DNA from 2 places in the Cupriavidus sp. MEYA8 genome. Region 1 is predicted to be linked to the other one. Evidence: predicted binding sites of a transcription regulator. Region 1 holds the regulator's gene; the other holds the start of a gene.

Region 1 (6,458 bases):
CACCACCCTGGCCCTGGCCCTTGCGCTGGCCCTGCGGCTTGGCACCCTCCTTGCGGCGGCCCTGCGGCTGCCGGCCGGCAGCGCCCTGGCCCTCGGCCGGAGCGGCTGACTTGCCGCTGCGCGGGTTCGGCTTGCGCTTGCGGGGCGCCTGCTCACCCTTGTCCGCCCTCTCGGCTCTTTCGGCTTTCTCGCCGCTTTCAGCCTTGTGCGCCTTGTGCGCCTTGTCGGCCGGGGCCTGCGCCGACTGGCCGCCATCGCCCTGAGCCGGCTTGCGCTTGCCGCGGCCGCGCTGGGCACCGCGCCCGCCGGCCGCCGCTGGCGCCGGGGCCGCTTCCGCGGCGTCGCCGGGCATACCGGCCTCGGCGCCTTCGGCGCGGCCGGCATCGCGATCTTGCGTGGCCTGGCGGCGCGACGCCACCAGGTTCCTCAGCCCGCGGCGCAGCCCCTTGCGGCGGGGCGCGGCTTCGCTGCCCGATCCGGGTTCGGCGGCGCCGGAATCGGCGGGTGCGCCCGCATGGCGGGTGTCTTGCTCAACGGAATCAGACAAGATATTCACTATCGGATGTTGCATGTTGTTCAGTTCGGCACGCGTTCGTCGTGCTCGCTCGGGTGCGGCGAGGCGCCGTCTTCCGGCAGTTCAGCCCGTGCCCCGTCCGGATCGGAATCGGCAGGATTGCCCAGCTCGGTTGGTTCGCCTTCGGCACCCAGTTCCTCCGCCCCATGCTGGTGCGGCTGCAGGTCGAATCCGTTGGCGACTGCGCCGTCGGCGGACCCCTGGCCGGCGTCCGTGGCTTCGGGCTCGCCTGCGGCGGATGCCTCGGGCCGGGCCGGCTCGGCAAACGCCTCTTCATCGGCACTGCCAGGCTTGCCTGCCGCCAGCGCCTCGAAATCGATGGCCTGCTGGTCCAGCAGCGTTGCCTGCGCCTGCGCCTGGGCATCCTCGAGCGGGGGCAGCTCGTCCAGCGTGCGCAGCCCGAGGTCGTCCAGGAACGCCTTGGTGGTGGCATACAGGGCCGGGCGCCCCGGCACGTCGCGGTGCCCGATCACCTCGATCCAGCTGCGGTCTTCCAGCTTCTTGATGACTTCCGTGCTGACCGTCACGCCGCGGATTTCCTCGATATCGCCACGCGTCACCGGCTGGCGATAAGCGATGATCGCCAGCGTCTCCATCACGGCGCGCGAGTATTTCGGCGGCTTTTCCGGATTCAGGCGATCAAGGTATTCACGCATCTCGGGGCGGCTCTGGAAGCGCCAGCCGCTGGCCAGCGACACAAGCTCCACGCCGCGCGGGCGCCAGTCCTGGCGCAGTTCCTCCAGCAGCACGCGGACGGTGTCCGCGCCGACGTCGTCGGCGAACAACCGTCGCAGATCATTGACGCGCAAAGGCTCCTGCGCGCAGATCAGCGCCGTCTCGAGGACGATCTTCGCCTCTTGGGTATTCATGTTGATGGTGTGCAGCCTGTCTTTGCACCTGCTCCCGGACGGATCCGGGGCACCGGAGATTTTGGATACAGCGATGCCAATGCCATCGCCATCTCATTGCGCAGCTCACCCGGATGCCTGCTGCATCCAAGCCGTGCACTTCCCTTTCTTTGCATCGAGTTGCCGGGTCACTCCGGCAGGAGATCGTTCGCATGCCGCCATGGGCCGGTCAGCGAACCTCTTGCGTGGCGCGTCCGCACAACGGACGCCGCTGTCGGCGAACTGAACGCCTCGGACGCAAGAAAAACGGGTATCGGGAGCAAGGCCGGCATCTCCAACACCGCAGTGCCAGCCGGGCTTTTGAACCAGATCATTTGATCCGGATGGACCGTGGGACGGGCCGGGAATCGAACTACCAACACTCCCCGCCGCCCTGGGCGCACCTTCTGGCAGGAAGGCCGCTGGCGCTGCTCGCCGCTGCTTACAAAACACCGCGCGATACCGCAATGCTGGCGATTGTATGGCATTCCCGCCCTCGCCCGCAACCACCATCCGACGCGCCGAGCGCCGCATACGTCTCAAAAGACCAGGCAGAAACCCTGCTCTGCCAGCGAATGTGGCAACAACACCGCGCGCGCCAGACCAAGGGCCCCGAACACCATGACCGCCACGCCCGCGCCCACGCGCACCGCGCGCCGCCGCGACAGGCTGCGCAGGTAGCCGGACAGCCCCGACAGCACCAGCAGGTTGGGCAGCGTACCGATGCCAAACACACCCATCACCAGCGCACCGGAACCGGCATTGCCGGCGAGCAGCGCCAGCGTCAGCGCTCCATAGACCATGCCGCACGGCACCAGCCCCCACGCCAGGCCAACACCATAGCGCCTGGCAAGCCCCCCATGCGCACGCACGAAGGTGGGCATGGCGCCGCCGCCCAGCCGCCCAAGCTGCCGCGCCAGCACGCTGCCTGCCCGCACCGCCAGCCGCTCGAGCCACGCGACGGTAAAGGCATTGCCGCGCAGCACGCGCCAGCCCGACCACAGCAGCATGGCACTGCCGGCACCAAACAACCAGCGCTGCAACGGCAGGTAGTCCTGCTTCCACGCGCCGGCGCCAATCGCGCCCAACAGCGCGCCAAGCAGCACATAGGTCGAAATCCTGCCCAGGTGCATTGCCAGCAACTCGCCGGCCCAGGCAGCGCGGCTACGCACGAAGGTCAGGGCCGCGACGCCGCCACGCGGCTGTTCAACCGCCAGTGCGATGCCGCCACACATTGCCGCGCAGTGCACGCCGCCCAGCAATGCCAGCATAAAAACGCTAATTAGTACACCAAATGGCAAATCTGACTCCCTGCCTCATCACATCGCACGGTAAAATGGCGGGGTCGCGCCCTCGCATCCACTCTTGCAGGTTCCAATTGCTCACCTCCATTCCAATCACTGAGATGTCGCCCCGTTGCTCCACTTGCGCGATGGGGCAACTGTGCCTTCCGGTTGGCATGTCCCAGCAAGACCTCACCAAGATGGACACGCTGGTGCAGGAACGCATCCGGGTCCATAAGGGTGAGACCTTGTATCGCATGGGCGATCCCCTCACCGCGGTTTACGCCGTTCGCTTCGGCACGCTGAAGACCCATGTCACGACCGAAGACGGCCGTTCACAGATTACCGGTTTCCACCTGCCAGGCGAAATCGTCGGCCTCGACGGCCTCGGTGAGATGCAGCATGCCTCGGACGCCACCGCGCTGGAAGATACCGAGGTCTGTGTAGTCCGCCTTGGGGACCTGCAGACGCTGTCTGCAGACCTGCCTTCGCTGCAGCATCAGTTCCTGCGGCTGATGGGCAAGGAAATCACGCACGACCAGATGATGCTGGTGACACTCGGTTCGATGCGCGCCGAAGAACGCCTGGCCGCTTTCCTGATCAACCTGTCTGAGCGCCTGTCGGCGCGCGGCTACTCGTCGACCGAATTCGTGATGCGCATGAGCCGCGAGGAAATCGGCAGCTACCTGGGCCTGAAGCTGGAAACCGTCAGCCGCCTGTTCTCGCGTTTCGCTGAAGCCGGCCTGATCCAGATTCGCCAGCGCCACGTCAAGCTGGTGGATCTCGCCGGCATCAAGCAGCTCTACAGCCGTAGCTGCTGACCCTTCCCACCACCCGCCGCTTTGCGCCTGCGCCGCGCGGGGCGGCGCAGGCATCGGCATTCACTCCAACTCGTCGGTATCGCTGAGCCGCGTCGGCATCGTGTACAGCGTCAACCCGCTGGACAGCGCGCAGAAGATCCACGCTAGCAGGAAGCTCATCGTGTAGATCGATTCGCGCGACGCCTCGATCGGATGCCCGAAGAACTTCAGATCACCGGGGTCCACGACCGAGAACACCGTCGCGGTGGCGAAGCCCGCCATCAGGAACCCGGGCCACAAGACCCACATCAGCCAGCGCAACCTCATGGCTGCCTCGCTGCGCTCGGCTGAGGCCGCACCGCCTCGGCCTTCTCGACCACCAGTCCATGGCGCGCTGCGCCCTGCACCGGCACGTCAGGATGCGACGACGCAAGCCAGATGGTGACGCCGCACGCCACCATCGCGACCAGCGGGCCGCTCATCAACAGCCACGGCCACGGCTCTTTCCACCACGGATTGCCTTGCTGATTCATCATGCCCCCTTGAGTTCTGCACCGAGCGCCTGGCGTCACAGGTCGCGCGGCACGATAAAGCTGGTGCTCTGCCGGATCTCGGCGTTGCCCTGCTCCGATCCTTCGCTGGTCACCGTCACGCTGATCTTGTGCGTACCCTGCGCCGCGTCTTCGATCGGCACGCGTATGCGGATCGGCAACAGCCGGTTCGAGGTCGGCGCCAGCGATTCGGCCTGCTTGTCATATTCGACCGTCAGGTGCTTCAGCTCGTCGCTGTCGGCTCGCACGCTGATATACATCGGCCCCTCGGTCGTGTTGATCAGCTGCAGGCGATACACATTCTCGATCCAGCGGCCTTCGACCTCCCGGCCCAGCGCGCCGCGGTCGCGGATGATGTCCACCTTCAGCGGCGTGCGCAGCGCGATCGAAGCCACAAAGCCAGCGAGCAGCGCGACCCAGATCACGGAATAGATGATGACACGCGGACGCAGCAGGCGCTTGCGCGATGCTGCCGCGGACAGCGCCTTGCGCATGGCATTCTCCGAAGTGTATCGGATCAGCCCGCGCGGGTAGGACATCTTGTCCATGACCTGGTTGCAGGCGTCGATGCACGCGCCGCAGCCGATGCATTCATACTGCAGGCCATCGCGGATATCGATGCCGGTCGGGCACACCTGCACGCAGATGCTGCAGTTGACGCAATCGCCCAGGCCCGCCTGGCGATGGTCGGTCTTGCGCGAACGGCTGCCGCGCGGCTCGCCCCGGCCGACGTCGTAGGTCACGACGTAGGTGTCGCGGTCGACCATCACGCTCTGGAAACGCGCATACGGGCACATGTACTTGCACACCTGCTCGCGCATGAAGCCAGCGTTGCCCCAGGTGGCGAACGCATAGAACAGCATCCAGAACGTCTGCCACGGGCCCAGCGACAGGCTCGCCAGCTCGCCACCCAGCTCACGGATCGGCGCGAAGTAGCCGATGAAGGTGAAGCCGGTCCACAGCGCGATCAGTACCCACAGGAAGTGCTTGGTGGCCTTGATACGCAGTTTGCGCAGGCTCCAGGGGTCGCCGTCGAGACGGATGCGGGCGATCCGGTCGCCTTCGATCCGCCGCTCGATCCACATGAAGATCTCGGTATAGACCGTCTGTGGACAGGCGTAACCGCAGAACAGCCGCCCGGCGATCGCCGTGAACAGGAACAGCGCCAGCGCCGAAATGACCAGCAGCACGGCGAGATAGATGACATCCTGAGGCCACAACACCAGCCCGAAGATGTAGAACTTGCGTTCGCCAAGGTCGAACAGCACGGCCTGGCGTCCGTTCCACTGGAGCCAGGGCGTGCCGTAGTAGATCAGCTGCGTGAAGAGGACCAGCCAGACGCGCCAACTGGAGAAAGCGCCCGTAACGGAGCGCGGATAGATCTTGCGGCGGACCTCGTACAGCGTTTCATCCGAGGTCTCGGCAGGCGCAGCGGCCGACCGCTGGCGGTCGGCCGCCCGGGCCATTTCTTCGGTCCCGGGTGCGTTCATGGATGGTTTCTCCTGCGGGCGGCCCGCGCCCGCTCAGATGAGTCGCCTGTCATTGGCCGGCACCCCCGCCGGTATTCGACAGACCCCAGACATAGGCCGTCAGCATGCGGATCCGCTCTGGCGTCAGGATCTCTTCATGTGCCGGCATATGGTTGTTATGCCCCTTCAGGATGGCGTCGACGATGCTGCCTTCCGAACTGCCATACAGCCACACGTTATCGGACAGGTTCGGCGCGCCCAGTGCCTGGTTGCCCTTGCCGCCGGCACCGTGGCAAGCCGCGCAGGTCGACTTGAAAGTGCTCTCGCCACGCGAGGCGCGGATGGGATCCGAAGACAGCCCCGACAGCGAGCGGACATACTGCGCCACGTCGCCTGCCAGCTTGCCGTCGATGGTGGATGCGAACGGCGGCATCACGCCATTGCGGCCCTTGGCAATGGTCTGCTGGATGGTCTCGGGTTCGCCGCCATACAGCCAGTCGCCGTCCGTCAGGTTGGGAAAGCCGCGGCTGCCGCGCGCATCCGAACCATGGCATTGCGCGCAGTAGTTCAGGAACAGCCGCTGGCCAATTTCGCGCGCCTGCGGATCTCCAGCCACCTGCTTGACATCCATCTTCAGGTACTTGGCATAGATCTCGTTCTGCATCTGCTCCTGCGCGGCACGATGCGCGGCCAGTTCGCCCTGCGTCGAGAACTTCAGCACGCCTGAGTACTTGCCCAGACCCGGATACAACACGAGGTAGACCAGGCCGAAGATACAGGCCAGCAGGAACATCCACATCCACCAGCGCGGCAGCGGGTTGTTCAGTTCGCGCAGGTCGTCGTCCCAGACGTGGCCGGTGTCGTCGCCCCCGCTGGCGGTCTTGGTGATCTTGC
Region 2 (6,458 bases), 1.7 Mb from region 1:
CCGGCGCGGGCATTTCCGGCGGCATCGTGGCCTACGCGGATGGCGTGGCGTTCTCGCCGTCCCTTGGCGATACCGTCGCTGTGGTCGAGGCCAAAGACGCCGCAGGCGCGCGCCTGGCCAACGGCGCCGGGCTGCGTGTCGACCCGTGGGGCCATGCCGTGGTCTCGAACCTGGTGCCGTTCGCGCGGAACGAAATCGAGCTCGATCCGCAGGGCCTGCCGCTGGAAGTCACTCTCAAGTCGACGCAGCAGCGGATCGCGCCCACCGCGGGCGCGGTGGTGCGGGTGCGCTTCGAAACCGAGAATCCCGGCCGCGCGGCAATCCTGAGCACGCGCCTGCCGGATGGCGCGCCAGTGCCGTTCGGCGCCGAAGTGTTCAGTGCAGACGGCAAGCCGGTCGGGACCGTGGCGCAGGCAGGCCGCGTGCTAGTACGCGGGCTGGCAACGGACGCCGGCACGCTGACGGCACGGTGGAGCCAGGCCAGTGGCGATGCCTGCACGCTGCACTATGACCTCGGCAAGCCTGGCAACCAGGCGGCGGCAATGGTGGCCAGCGATGCACCGTGCACGCGCTGATGCAGCCGTTCACCACACCAGCTGGTGGCGACGCGCATAGTCGACCATCTCCACCAGCGAGCCGACATTAAGCTTGGCCATGATGTTGGCCTTGTGCGTGCTGACCGTCTTGCTGCTGATCAGCAGCTCCGCGGCGATCGCCTTGTTGGAATGACCGCGCGCCAGGTATTGCAGGATGGTGATTTCGCGATTGCTGAGCCGCGGGATGCCGGAGTCGAGCGCTTCGCCGAGCTGGCGCGCGGCTTCCAGCGTGTACATGGGGAACACCAGGTAGCCGCTCAGCACGCCGCGCGCGGCCTGCAGCACCTCGGGCACGCCGCGATGCTTGACCACGAAGCCGTGCGCGCCGGCGCGCAGCGCCCGCACCGGGGCGGCGGTGGCGTCGGTGCAGGACAGCACCAGCACATGTACCGTGGGAAAGGTTGCCGACACGCGCCGGACGAAATCGACGCCGGGATTGCCGAAATACTCGACATCGACCAGCACCAGCCCGGGGCGGTGATCGCGCACCAGCCGGAACGCATCGCGCACGCCGTCGGCTTCCAGCACTTCGGCGGCCTCCAAGGCCGCCGCCAGTTGACCGGACAGCGTAGTGCGGAACCGGGAAGGCTCGTCGACGATCAACGCGTGTTGCAATTGGAACTCCTTGACAGCTTGGGGGAACTGCCAAGATTAAGGGCCATGCTGCGTGCTGAAGCGCGGAATACTCGCTGCGCGGGAGCAGCAGAATCTGCGCGGCGGCCGGGCAATTCCGCAGGGGTGCACAGCCAGGCGTAGCCGGGCCGGCCTGCGCGTCAGGACCTGGCGGCGTCCAGCACTTCAGTCAGTTTGCGGCTGGCGTCCAGCGCCGCTGGGAAACCGCAGTAGACGGCGCTGTGCACCATCAGTTCGCGCAGTTCCTCGGGCGTGACGCCGTTGGCCAGCGCGCCGCGCAGGTGGCCGGCCAGTTCCTGCGGCCGGTTCAGCGCGATCAGCATCGATACCGTGGCCAGGCTGCGCTGCTTGCGATCCAGCCCTTCGCGGGTCCACACCGTGCCCCATGCAAACTCGGTGACCAGCTGCTGCAGGCTGGTGTCGCCCTGCTGTGCGGCGGCATCGAGCGCGCGCTGCACGTGCGTCGGGCCAAGGACCTCGGTGCGGACTTCGAGGCCGGTGGCGAACGCGGGGGTGGGCGTGTAGTCGGCATTCTGGCTGGGTTCGGCCATGGCATCTGTCTCCGGTATCAGGTGGTGACAGATCTTAGCCGAACCGGCCGCTCACTCCGTGCCGGCGGGCAGGAAGCGCGGCGCCGGCGCCGAGCGTGGCACCTCGCGCTCGCCCTGCCGGAACATCCGGTAGGTGCCGCGCGCCTGGTTGTGCGGATGGCAGGCGGCCTCTTCCAGAGTCAGCACGCGCGCGAAGCAGACATCGGTGCCGCCCAGCAATGCCTCCCAGTGCTTGCTCGGCTGGGCGGCGATGCACGCGGCGATGCGCGCCTTCAGGGCGGGCCACTGGGCGCGGTCGTATTGCGTGGCGGGATCGACGTCGGTCAGTTCCAGCCGTTCGAGCAGTTCGCGGTAGAACTGCGGCTCGAGTGCGCCCAGCGTGATGGCGCGGCCGTCGGCGCAGCGGTAGACGTCATAGAACGGCGAGTCGTGGAACGGGCTGGGCTGGGGTCCGCCGAGCGTGCCGGCGGCCCGCGATACCTGCACCAGCGAGCCGAGCATGGCAACGATGTCGGTGATCGCCGCATCGACCACGCAGCCCTGGCCGCTGGCACGCGCGCTCAGGATGGCGCTGGTCAGGCCGAAGGCCAGCCCGAGCGCGCCGGTGGCGTCGCCCATCACGGTCGGCGGCACCATCGGCAGCGCATCGTCGCGCGCGGCCATCGACAGCAGGCCGGTCAGCGCGATGTAGTTCAGGTCATGACCGGCGCTCTGCGCCAGCGGGCCGCTCTGCCCCCAGCCGGTCATGCGGCCGTACACCAGGCGCGGATTGCGGGCATGGCAGGCCTTGGGGCCCAGGCCGAGCCGCTCCATCGCGCCGGGGCGCAGCCCTTCGATCAGCGCATCGGCGCCTGCCACGAGGTCGAGCGCCGCGGCGACGCCATCGGGCGCCTTCAGGTTCAGCTGCACCACCTGCTTGCCGTGCTCCAGCTCCATCTCCGGCGGCACGGCCTGGCCGCGCAAGATGCGGCGCGCGTCAGGGGCGACCGGGCGGGTCACCAGCGTTACCTCGGCGCCGAGGCCCGCCAGCATGGCCCCGCACAGCGGGCCGGGGCCGATGCCTTCAAATTCCACCACCTTGATGCCGCGCAGGGGCAGCAGCTTGCCATGCTCACTCATTTGCTTGTCTCCGGTTGCCGTGCGCCGGGGTCCGAGGTCGGGATCCGGGCCAGCCTGGCTGGGATATGTAGTGCGCCGCGTCAGTACGGCCTCCTGCCGGCCTGTCACGGCGCTCGCGAGCCATGCTACGCGCCACGGCGCCTGGGCGGCAATGGCCGAAACAGCCAGCCGGGTTGACGGATTTGCCATGCGGCCGGTTATCGCACGCGAGGCCGTGGTGGCATCGTAGTTTTCCGAACCAACTTGATCTAAATCGGGTCACAGCGGGAAACTTGCTGCGATGATGGTTTCAGATGGCGCCGGCGCCCCGCGGCGGCAGCGTCAGGAGGTGTTCTTCAACCTGGCTCGTCCCGACAATCCCCAACGACAGCCCCCAATCCAGGAGATTCCCGTCATGACCAATATCGTGCTCGCCACCGATGGCTCGGCCTTCAGCGATGCCGCGGCGCGCTTTGTTGCCGAAGGCAAGCTGCTGCAGACCGGCTTTACCGTGCATGTCGTGCATGTGGCCCCGGAAGTGAGCGGCCAGGTGCGCGCCTTTGTCAGCAAGGAAACCATCGACGACTGGCACAAGGAGGCCAGTGACAAGGCGATGGCGGGTGTCAGCGAGATCCTCAAGACGGCCGGCGTGCCGTTCGAGCAGCATGCGCTGCACGGTTTTGCGCCGGAACGCATCGTGGCCTATGCGCGTTCGGTGAATGCCGAAGCCATCGTGATGGGCACGCATGGCCGCGGTTCCTTCTTCGATGCGGTGATCGGTTCGGTGGCCGGACGCGTGCTGGCGCAGGCGGATTGCCCGGTGCTGCTGGTCAAGGCGCCGGAAAAGAAGGGGTAACTGAACAAAAGAGCCGGCAGGCTAACGTTTGAGGTGCTCCCAAGCCACCCCGAGCTAGCCTAAGCAAGGTGTTCTCCCTCTCCCGCAAGCGGCAGAGGGGAGTTGCAGCAGCCGTCAAGCGCCCCACAGGGGCGCTTCGTCCATCAGGGCCACCTGTTCGCGCAGTTCAAGAATGCGATCCTGCCAATAGCGCGCGGTGCCGAACCACGGGAACGCGGCCGGGAAGGCAGGGTCGGCCCAGCGGCTGGCCAGCCAGGCGCTGTAGTGCAGCAGGCGCAGGGTGCGCAGCGCCTCCACCAGCCACAGTTCGCGCGTGCGGAATTCGGCGAAGTCCTCATAGCCGGCCACAATGTCGGCCAGCTGGTCCTGCATTGCCGCGCGGTCGCCCTCCAGCAGCATCCAGATGTCCTGGATCGCCGGCGCCATGCGGCTGTCGTCGAAATCCACAAAGTGCGGGCCGGGCGCTCCGAGGCTGCCGCCGCGCGCATCGTCTTCGTCGATCCACAGCACGTTGCCGCGGTGGCAGTCGCCATGCACGCGCAGCAGCGGCACTTCGCCGGCGCGTTCGTAACAGCGGCGCACGCCGTCCAGCGCGAGCTCGGCGACCGACTGCCACGCCGGCAGCAGGTCGACGGGGATGCAGCCGCTGGCCAGCAGCCAGTCGCGCGGGGCAATGCCGAAGGTGTCGATATCCAGCGCGGGCCGGGCCTGGTAAGGCTGTGCCGCGCCGGTGGCGTGGATACGGCCGATAAAGCGGCCGAGCCAGGTCAGCGTGTCCTTGCGGTCGAGCGCGGGCTCACGGCCGCCGCAGCGCGGGAACACCGCAAAGCGAAAGCCGGCGTGGTAGCGCAGCGTGCCGGCATCCGGCGCACCGGCCGGCAAGAACAGCGCCGGCACGGCCGGGATCTCGGCATCGGCCAGCTGCTGCACGAAGGCGTGTTCTTCCAGGATGGCCGCGTCGGTCCAGCGGCCGGGGCGGTAGAACTTGGCGATGACCGGCGCGGCGTCCTCGATGCCGGCCTGCCACACCCGGTTCTCATAGCTGTTGAGTGCCAGCAGCCGCCCGTCGGGGCGCAGGCCGGCGCTTTCGAGCGCGTCCAGCATCCGCTCAGGCGTCAGGCCGGCATAGGGAATACCGGAATCGGCCGGGGCGGTGAACGCTGTCATGGTGTCAGTCGCGGTTGCGGTTGCCGCCGAGCAGTGCGGCCTGCGGCGCCGGGCGGCGGTTGCGCACGGGGGCCGGGGCCGCATCGTGCTGCTGGCGCGCCGGCTGGGCGGCGCGTTGCTGGCCGCGTGCCGGCTCCTGGCTGCCCTGGCGCGGTGCGCCGCCGCGTGCGCCGCCATTGCTGCCACCATTGCCGCCACCATTGCCGCCACCATTGCCGCCGGCGTTGCCATTGCCGTTGCCGCCGCCGCGGCGCTGGCCGCCTTCGGCCTGCCGCTGGCGCGGTTGGCCGCCCTGGCCCTGGCGCGGTGCATCGTGGGCCTGGCGCGGCGCGCGCGCGCGTTGTGCCGGCTCGCCGTCGGCGTTGGCCGGGCGTGCCTGGCTGCGGCCGCGGCCCTGCCCTTGCCCCTGCCCCTGCCCGCCGCCGCGTTGCTGGCGGCCCTTCTGGATCGGCTCGGGTGCGATGCTCGGGTCGACTTCAAACCCCGGCAGCACGGTCTGCTCGATCTTGCGCTTGATCAGGCGTTCGATATCGCGCAGCAGCGCATGCTCGTCCACGCAGACCAGCGAGATCGCCTCGCCCTCGGCGCCGGCGCGGCCGGTACGGCCGATGCGGTGCACATAGTCCTCGGGCACGTTGGGCAGGTCGAAGTTGACCACGTGCGGGAGCTGGTCGATATCGATGCCGCGCGCGGCGATATCGGTCGCCACCAGCAGCCGCAGCGTGCCGGCCTTGAACTCGGAGAGCGCGCGCGTGCGCGCCGACTGGCTCTTGTTGCCGTGGATCGCCAGCGCCGACAGGCCGTCCTTGGTCAACTGCTCGGCCAGGCGGTTGGCGCCGTGCTTGGTGCGGGTGAACACCAGCACCTGGTGCCAGTCGTGCTGGCGCACCAGGTGCGCCAGCAATTCGCGCTTGCGTTCGCGGTCGACCGGGTAGACGCGCTGGTCGACGGTCTCGGCGGTGGTGTTGCGCCGCGCCACCTCGATCGAGGCGGGGTTGTTCAGCAGGCGGTCGGCCAGCGCGCGGATATCGTCCGAGAACGTCGCCGAGAACAGCAGGTTCTGGCGCTTGGCCGGCAGCACGTTGAGGATCTTGCGGATATCGTGGATGAAGCCCATGTCGAGCATGCGGTCGGCTTCATCGAGCACCAGCAGCTCTACCTGCGACAGGTCGACGGTGCGCTGGGCCACGTGGTCGAGCAGGCGGCCCGGCGTGGCCACCACGATATCGACGCCGCGCTTGAGCTGCTCGATCTGCGGGTTGATGCCGACGCCGCCGAACATCACCATGGAGCGCAGGCGCAAATACTTACCGTAGTTGCGCACGCTTTCCTCGACCTGCGCGGCCAGTTCGCGAGTGGGCGTCAGCACCAGCGCGCGTACCGGCGGCTTGCCGGCGCGCGGCGCATTGCCGGCGGCTCGGGCCGCGGCGGACTCGGACAGCAGGTGCAGCATCGGCAGGGTGAAGCCGGCGGTCTTGCCGGTGCCGGTCTGGGCGCCGGCGAGCAGGTCACCGCCCTTGAGGACGGCCGGGATCGCCTGCGCCTGGATGGGAGTCG

What was found. Region 1 encodes FNR, which switches genes on or off when oxygen is low (the NO sensors DNR and NnrR bind a similar motif). Its sites were predicted from a motif close to TTGATNNNNATCAA; they were not measured.
Region 2: a site for FNR is predicted at 3,143-3,156, ahead of AC5WJ1_RS02435 (universal stress protein). Genes of this name have one in related genera too.

The regions. Positions count from the first base shown of each region.
Region 1 covers NZ_CM181221.1:2,189,249-2,195,706, forward strand. The annotation lists gene rluB (23S rRNA pseudouridine(2605) synthase RluB) at 1-571, opposite strand, end outside; gene scpB (SMC-Scp complex subunit ScpB) at 577-1,443, opposite strand; gene AC5WJ1_RS10130 (sulfite exporter TauE/SafE family protein) at 2,001-2,762, opposite strand; gene fnr (fumarate/nitrate reduction transcriptional regulator Fnr) at 2,840-3,565, shown strand; gene AC5WJ1_RS10140 (hypothetical protein) at 3,626-3,871, opposite strand; gene AC5WJ1_RS10145 (FixH family protein) at 3,868-4,077, opposite strand; gene ccoG (cytochrome c oxidase accessory protein CcoG) at 4,113-5,585, opposite strand; gene ccoP (cytochrome-c oxidase, cbb3-type subunit III) at 5,635-6,458, opposite strand, start outside.
Region 2 covers NZ_CM181221.1:520,279-526,736, reverse strand. The annotation lists gene AC5WJ1_RS02455 (fimbria/pilus outer membrane usher protein) at 1-575, shown strand, start outside; gene AC5WJ1_RS02450 (response regulator transcription factor) at 585-1,211, opposite strand; gene AC5WJ1_RS02445 (carboxymuconolactone decarboxylase family protein) at 1,370-1,780, opposite strand; gene AC5WJ1_RS02440 (CaiB/BaiF CoA transferase family protein) at 1,832-2,899, opposite strand; gene AC5WJ1_RS02435 (universal stress protein) at 3,294-3,734, shown strand; gene AC5WJ1_RS02430 (serine/threonine protein kinase) at 3,849-4,901, opposite strand; gene AC5WJ1_RS02425 (DEAD/DEAH box helicase) at 4,906-6,458, opposite strand, start outside.